2 regions of the Heliorestis convoluta genome follow, and region 1 is predicted to be linked to the other one. Evidence: riboswitches for the same ligand, from Rfam matches in the RefSeq annotation. Region 1 holds a riboswitch; the other holds the start of a gene.
What was found. A riboswitch is a leader RNA that binds a small molecule or an ion and turns the genes downstream of it on or off. The one in region 1 is predicted to bind lysine.

Region 1 (4,139 bases):
TGGTTGCGACGCTCCGATTGTTCCATCTGACTTAATGCAGTTTCTACTTGGCGGAGTTGGGATTGCAGACTTTGAATTTGTTGCTGTACAAAAGGTTCCATTTTTGTAGGCCTCCTTGTTGTAATGGCTTGGACTACCTTTACAGTTCCCCTGTTGGAATGACGGTAATCAAGGAGGTTTTTGGAAATTGGTTTTGTTGGACCAAACTTTCCTGATCACGTTGGGGTTACTTTATGCGGGGGCCTGGTCATCACGCTTTCCTCCGCTCTGGACTGGTCCCACGCTGTTACCGCCAGCAAGCTACTGATACGCTGAGGTCCCAAGTCCCGCTGCGGAAAGCGTGATGCCCAGGCCCAGAGGGTTTTTGCTGATTGTTACTCCCGTTGGAATAGCTTGGCGAAACTTCCTGCTATACGCAACGGCTATTGTATTTGCAATGCAATAGGCCAAAACTCAGTCACAACCAGCAAGATGTACCTGGGTCAGGCGTTATGACTTCCTGGAGAGAGGACTTCAGACCTCAGCCTTTCACGCAGCTTGCTGCCGCTTATGGCGTGGGATGAGTCCGTTCGGAAGGAAATCATAACGCCTGACCCCACCACAGAGTAGCAATTAACCATTTTCGTACTAGCCAAAGTAGGAACTTTTTCAGTAGCTCCGATGGTTATGCTGTATCGTAAAACCTGTTATCCAGAGACATTTAGCTTCCGGTGACAAGTTGAGTGTGAAGCATTGCACTATACCCCAACGAAGAGATAGAATAAAAGAAAAAATCTCCTGATGAGGAGGCTAAGAGAGTGAAGGAACAAGAAAAAGCCCTGATCATTCTATCAGGCGGCTTGGACTCTACGACTACAATGGCCTTGGCGCAAGAAGCAGGCTATTGCTTGTATACCATAACTTTTGATTACGAGCAGCGTCATGGAAGGGAAATTGAAGCGGCTAAAGCTGTGGCCGCTTATTATGAGGCGCCTCATCATGTGATCAAGCTGGGCCATATTTTTGCCGAGAATGCCTTGTCGAAGGCTCGTCCCACTGAAGGAAGAGGTGAGCAAAAGACCTATTCGCTCGAGCAAAAAGGGGATGAAATTCCGGATACCTATGTACCGGCTCGCAATATTCTCTTTCTAGCATTGGCTCTTTCTTATGCCGAGAAAATCAAGGCAAGAGCGCTTTATATGGGAGTGAATGCTCTTGATCATCCGGGTTATCCTGACTGTCGACCTCCATTTATTGAGGCCTTTCAGCAGGTTATTGATCAAGGGACCGAAAGAGGTGTGCTTGGAGAAGGGGTGCGCTTGGAGACGCCTTTGCTTTATTTAAAGAAAGAAGAGATTTTACAAATCGCCTTACGCTTAGATTGCCCCCTTCATCTAACCCATACATGCTACGCAGGAGAAAGTCCCGCCTGTGGGGTTTGTGCGAGTTGTATAAATCGTCGACAAGCTTTTCATAATCTAGGTCTACAAGATCCAATACCGTATCAGTAAGATGGTTATTTATCTATATGATGGTTCCTTCGAGGGACTTCTTACTTCCATTTATGAAGCCTATTATCGTCGTGAGGAACCAGAAGAGATTCACTCGCTTGCGTCTGTCTACACGGCGTCACTTTTTGCATCTTCTGTGACCATTGAGACAGATCCAGAAAAAGCAGAAAAAGTAGTGCAATCGATTCAGAATAAAATTTCCTCTCAGGCCTTTCGTCATAGTGCCTATGCTTTTCTATCGGAAGCAAAAGGAGCAGAGCTATTTATCTATCAATATCTTCGTCTCGGTTGGAAAGTCGGTCCTGATGTAGATCGCTATCTTGTCGATCCGGTCTGGACAATTCATCAATTGAGCGGCAAAGTGGCTAAAGAGAGACATCGCATGCTAGGCTTATTGCGATTTCGTTTATTACGTGATGATATCTACTATGGACCTATGGAAACAGATCACAATATTCTTGGATTGCTAGCGCCACACTTTACAAGACGACTGGCTGATCAGAATTGGATTATTCATGATAAGAAAAGATCGATGGCGGCTCTTTATAATCAAAAAGAGTGGATTCTAACAGATCTTAATAGAGAGCAAGTCATCAGTCTTGCGCCGGAAGAAAAAGAGTATCAAGCACTGTGGAAAGATTATTTCAACAATGTTACTATTACAGAGAGAAAGAATCTGAAACAACAACGAAGTTATATGCCTTTTCGCTACTGGTCTTATTTAATTGAAAAGTAGTATCCTTTCTTAATTCTTTGACATAAACTTAAAATGGATGCTCTAGAGTTGTTGACAGCAAACTATAGAGGTGCTACAATTTATGTACCAGTAACAACAGCATAGGGTATGCCTCATCTCGAAGGAGTTGAGGTAGAGGCGCGGTAGTTCAAGAGTAGATTCAAGAAGGTCCAAAGGCATGGACGATGCATTGAATTGAAAGGGTTCAACCGCCGAAGCTGAGACGATTGCACAAGTCCCAGCTGGGTCTGCAGTGAATAGCTGCAGGACTGTCACCACGGAGCATTCCCACCTTGATTTTCTAAGGCGCTCTTATTGTGGTGGAGCACTATCTTACTAGGGAGTAGAGAGGGCATTTTTCGTGTTGACGTAATAAGTCGCCGAGAACGCTCGGCGGCTTTTTTGTGTACTTTTCGAGATATGGGTTACAATGGATCACAACTAGAATGGGCTATACAGATAAGGGGCGAGGAATCATGAAACTTCAAGGTACAGCGATGATTAACGAAAAAGGGCATTTATCCATAGGTGGATGCGACACTGTTGAATTGGTACAAAAACATGGAAGTCCACTTTATGTAATGGATGAGACTTTTCTTCGTGATAACTGTCGAGCCTACTATCAGGCTTTTAGTGCATCAGGAAATGGCGAAGTCATCTATGCCTCTAAAGCTTTCATGAACCTGGCCATGTGTCGAGTCATTGAAGAGGAAGGTCTTGGACTGGATGTTGTATCTGGTGGTGAGCTTTATACGGCTCGCAGAGCAGGCTTCCCCATGGAGAAAGTATACTTTCATGGCAACAACAAGACAGACGCAGAACTTCAACAAGCTATAGAATATGGCATTGGCCACATTGTGCTTGACAATCACTATGAGATGGAACGACTTAACAACATTGCTGGGCGAGCAGGCAGAACGGTGAAGGTGCTTTTGCGCATTACGCCAGGCATTGAATGCCATACCCACGAGTTTATTCGAACAGGTCAAATTGACTCCAAATTTGGCTTTCCTCTCCCTACAGGTCAAGCCATGGAAGCAATTCAAGCCGTTGTAGAATGTAACAATCTTATCTACGATGGACTTCATTGTCATATTGGCTCTCAGATTTTCGAACTAGAATCATTCCGCTACGCTGCGGAAGTTATGATGAACTTTATTGAAGAGATTCACCAAAAGACTGGTGCTGTTACTTCCATCTTGAATCTTGGCGGTGGCTTTGGCATTCGTTACACAGAATCGGACGAACCAGCCGATATTAACGACTATGCAAGAACCGTTCTTGGTGCTGTACAAGGGGAAGCTGAAAAAAGAGGATTGACCATTCCGAAAGTGGTCGTCGAACCTGGACGCTCCATTGCCGGTCCTACTGGAACGACTTTATACACCATTGGGTCTGTCAAAGAAATTCATGGCGTTCGCAAGTATGTCGCTGTAGACGGCGGTATGAACGACAACCCTCGTCCTGCTCTTTACGGCTCCCGCTACGAAGCCATGATTGCCAACAAAGCAGAGCAAGCAGCTGAAGAAGTTGTTTCAATTACAGGAAAATGTTGTGAATCTGGAGACATGTTAATCTGGGATGTAAGCTTACCAAAAGCAGAAAGTGGCGATATTCTCGCTGTATCAAGCACAGGTGCTTACAACTACACCATGTCTATGAACTATAATCGCATTGGACGTCCTGCTGTCGTCTTTGTTCGCGATGGACAGTCTGCAGTCGTTGTAGAAAGAGAATCCTTAGATGATCTCATTCGCAATGATCGGATTCCACCTTATCTACAAAGATAAGGGTATCGAATGAATATCCTATAACCACGGAAGCAATCTTATTAACATACTCGTGAGACTACGTGAAAGGGGTGACGGAAGATGTCAGAAAAATTTTATGAGTTGGCTATGGAACAATTAAGA
Region 2 (4,139 bases), 1.1 Mb from region 1:
TACAACGGCACCTGCATCAATGGCGGCTTGTGCATAAGTTGTCGATGCAGAACCACCGGCAAAAAGTGCTATATCCATTCCCGCAAAGGCATTTTCATCAGTGAGTCCAATGGTGTATTCTTGACCTTGGTATTCCATTTTTTTACCAGCTGAGCGAGGACTGGCCAACAATCGCAATTCACCAATAGGAAAATTTCTCTCTGCTAACACTTTTAGTAATTCTTGCCCAACTGCACCAGTGGCTCCTACAATCGCTACGTTGTATTTTTTCACCTAACATGGCCTCCTTGGTTTTGCTTGATTGAATTGGATTTTTTAGGAACTTGCTTTGTTAATTAATAGTGGCTGTATTTGGCGATTCTCTAGAGCAGCCACTATCGTATCAGGAATTAATTCCATTTTGGCAACAATAGAGTTGGCTTTGCCGTGGGGACTGTCTTGACCAAAGGGAACCATAAAAATATTCTTTGCATTCATGACGATACCAAGATTTTTTAAGTTTCCTGAAAGACCGTCATTCGTCGATATGGCCAATACAACAGGTTTTAAGTTGCGCAATTGTGCCTTTGCAGCCATAAGAACGGTTGTATCGGTAATGCTATTGGCCATCTTTGCTATGGTGTTACCTGTGCAAGGAGCAACAACTATAACATCGAGCTTTTTTTGTGGGCCAATGGGCTCCGCTTCGCTGATTGAAGTAATAACTTTGTGACCCGTTATTTCTTCAAAGTCTTTTTTCCAGTTCGCTGCTTTGCCAAATCTAGTATCTGTTGTGAGTACACTTTCAGAAAAAATCGGAATGACTTCTGCACCTTCTTTTTCAATCAGTGCTCTAACGATAGGAATGACTTCTGCAATGGTGCAGTGTGACCCTGTTACGGCAAAGCCAATTTGTTTGCCTTGTAGACGCATACTGTACACCTCCGAAGGGCTACCTATCGGTGCCAAGTAGATGCTTCCGGATCAGACCAGGGTATACTCTTGCTACGAGCATACCAGCCGTCTTTGCTGCAACCTTACCCGGAAGTCCTGGTGCTAGTTCTGCTTTAACACCTTTTTGTCGGGCAGCCTCAAAGTCAGTACCGCCTGGTGCAGTGGCCAGATCAATAATCATTCCTTCGGGATTCATCGCCTCTATTTTCTCTTGATCTAAAACCATGAATGGAACAGTGTTGTAAATAAAATCACCTTGTGCAAGTGCTTCCGTCAGCCTTTCCAGTGGTAAAGGTTGTGCCCCCATTTCCCAGACTCGTGCTCTAGCCACAGGATCTCTAGCTACGACCGTTACTTTTGACCCGAGTCCCATGAGCATACGGGTCAGTGTTACAGCCAATCTTCCAAATCCTATGATGACAGAATGACTGCCATGGATTGTTATTGGCAATCCTTCCATGGCCATTTGTATGGCCCCTTCTGCAGAAGGCACGGAGTTAAGAATTGCAAATTCATCCATTTCAGCAACTTCAATGATTGGTGCTCCTCTTTTTTCTGCCATTTGTCGCAGTTTGGGTCGAGCTACGCCAACAAAAATGGGTGCACCTGTCGGTAGTGTTTGAAGCTCCTCATCATTAAGATAGAGTTTTTTATCATAAAGGGGTGCGTATACTTTTCCTTGTGGATCAATGCCTGGCATTGGCAAAAGAAGAGCTGCTGCATTGGTAAGAGCGTGGGATAGATGGTTTTTAATAGATATTTGTTCGCAGTCATCGACAGGTAATCCAATAACATTGATTTTAGCGCCCAGTTCAATGAGGCGCTGTATTAGAATCTGGTCTCTTTTGTCACCCCCGACAACAGCCAATGAAATTCCCTGTAGGTCTGACATGATGCCTCTGACCTCCTCACAGCGGTGCAATAAAAACTCATCACATACTATGAGGAAAGTTCATAAGAGGTGAACAGGTTTTAGCTTTGTCGTTACATTTGTTCTATTCTTAAAAGATCAACTTATCTAATCCATAAACAAGACCTTCAGTTTTTCGTATGCGATGCACAGCTGCCAGAACACCGGGCATAAAAGATTCTCTTGTGATGGAGTCATGGCGAATCGTCAATGTCTGACCGAGACCACCAAAAAGAACTTCTTGGTGTGCCACTAGACCTGGAAGGCGGATGCTATGAATACGCATGCCTTCGTATTCACCGCCCCTTGAACCTACGATAATTTCTTCTTCATCAGGGTGACCCTGCTTAATTTTTTGTCGTTCTTCTTGGATTGCTTCTGCTGTTTTGATTGCTGTACCAGATGGTGCATCTAGCTTCTGATCATGATGATATTCCATAATTTCTACATGAGGGAAGAAACGAGAAGCTTCGCATGCAAAGCGCATCATAAGGAGAGCGCCAATTGCAAAGTTTGGCGCAATCAAGCAACTCGTTTCATAGCGTGCTGTCCATTCTTTAATCTCTTGCAAATCTTTTTCACTCAAGCCTGTAGTTCCTACAACAGGCGAGACTTTATGTTGTAAAGCAATGTGAATGTTTTCCATCACTGATTGAGGCACTGTAAAGTCTACCATAACCTCAGGCTTTGTCGCTTCAAGAGTGGTAGCTAGATCTCCTGTTAATAAAATGCCGCAAGGAGGCAGCCCTGCTATAACAGCAGCATCTTCTTCTGTACCGGCAGGATCCACGGTGCCGACAAGCTGTAAGGCTGGATCAGATAGGACAGCTCTTACAACTTCCTTTCCCATCCTTCCGCGAGCGCCATTGACTAAGACTCGAATTTTCTTGGACATAATTATCTTCACCTCTAAAAAAGAATGCAAAAAAGCGACCGCAAGGAGTTCAGCGGTCGCCCCCATTATCAAAGAAGATGGGTACTAATTTCCACCGACCCGTACGTAAAAAGCAGCTCTCCACCAAAAAAGCACTGGTGGCAGTGCTAGGCATCTTCTGCCCAGCCCCAGCCTGAAAATAAACGGTTCTCTTCAGACTTCGGCGGCTGTCCCTTTTCTACAAGTTCATCGTTTTCCGTCAAAACTCACTTGCAGTACTCATGATCAACCGCGCCTCTAACTCTCCACTGGGATGAGGTACAAAAAATATAACTTTGTTGACTTTGATACTACCATGTTATATTGTCAGCGTCAACGCTAAAAGGGAAATCTTCTGGTGTAATTAGGATATGTATCGTCAAGTTCCACAATAACCACTTCTGCTCCAATTTTCACAATGGAATCCCACGGTATAAGCAGATGTTGTCGATCTGTCCAGAATCCTACAAGGCTATTGCGGGCTGGTAAAATAATTGCATCAATTTCACCTGTTACTTCGTCAATGACCAAATCAGAGTCCCCGACTGTCCCAAGTCTAGCGCCTGAAGTAATATTGACAATCTCTTTGCCGACTAGATCACTTAGACGCATATTCATCTCTCCCTCTCGTCCCTTATAGTAATACTATACAAGGAAGAGCACTGTTTAGAACGAATAGCCTTCTTTCTTCGATAAACCAGCTTGACGATCAAAGTTTTCTTGATTCTTTTTCTTATATCTTTCGTATAATTCCTCTGGGGTAAAACCTGCTTTTAGACACATGCTTACAAAAAAATGCATTATATCAACCAGTTCTTCCTTAATTGCATCCTCATCAATAGGTTTTGCATTTTTCCACCACTTAAAGTTCACTTCATCAAGGAGCTCTGATAGTTCTGAGATCATAGCTAGGGTCTCTTTTTGTAGCCATTCTTCTCGGGTGATTTGTTCTAGCCCTCGCTTCTGAATAACCTCAGCATCGAATGCGGCTTGTAAAGCAAAGATATGAGCCAATCGATCAGCAGTTATGACTTCTTCATCTCGTTCCATTATATCGCTCCAGTTCAAATTTGTTCCAGTGCCTCTATAGTCCTTTTTCTTCTTTGATTTTTTCTATATCAATTTCTGGCTTTTGAGAACCTACAATGGCCAGCGCTATCTGATCTTTTTTCCATAGACTTTGTGCTAATTGTAACACATCGTCTTTGGTGACTTGATAAATCTTCTCAATAACTTCTTCTGGTGTTACATAGCGGTTATAAAGAATTTCTGAACGTCCCAATCGCGTCATTCTAGAATTAACACTTTCTAAGCCGAGGTACATATTGCCTTTAATCTGATCTTGTACTCTCTTCAGTTCTTGATCGGTAATCCCTTCCGTTT

Region 2: it holds a riboswitch for lysine, as region 1 does, so the genes downstream of both, dapB (4-hydroxy-tetrahydrodipicolinate reductase) here and lysA (diaminopimelate decarboxylase) in region 1, are expected to answer to the same signal.

Annotation. Positions count from the first base shown of each region.
Region 1 covers NZ_CP045875.1:3,160,265-3,164,403, forward strand. The annotation lists gene FTV88_RS15210 (prefoldin domain-containing protein) at 1-101, opposite strand, end outside; gene queC (7-cyano-7-deazaguanine synthase QueC) at 798-1,490, shown strand; gene FTV88_RS15220 (TIGR03915 family putative DNA repair protein) at 1,492-2,226, shown strand; lysine riboswitch at 2,352-2,565, shown strand; gene lysA (diaminopimelate decarboxylase) at 2,703-4,016, shown strand.
Region 2 covers NZ_CP045875.1:2,045,253-2,049,391, reverse strand. The annotation lists gene FTV88_RS09840 (aspartate-semialdehyde dehydrogenase) at 1-273, opposite strand, end outside; gene FTV88_RS09835 (dipicolinate synthase subunit B) at 316-912, opposite strand; gene dpsA (dipicolinate synthase subunit DpsA) at 932-1,825, opposite strand; gene dapB (4-hydroxy-tetrahydrodipicolinate reductase) at 1,935-2,738, opposite strand; lysine riboswitch at 2,844-3,025, opposite strand; gene FTV88_RS09820 (YlmC/YmxH family sporulation protein) at 3,096-3,374, opposite strand; gene FTV88_RS09815 (dUTPase) at 3,423-3,806, opposite strand; gene FTV88_RS09810 (M16 family metallopeptidase) at 3,841-4,139, opposite strand, start outside.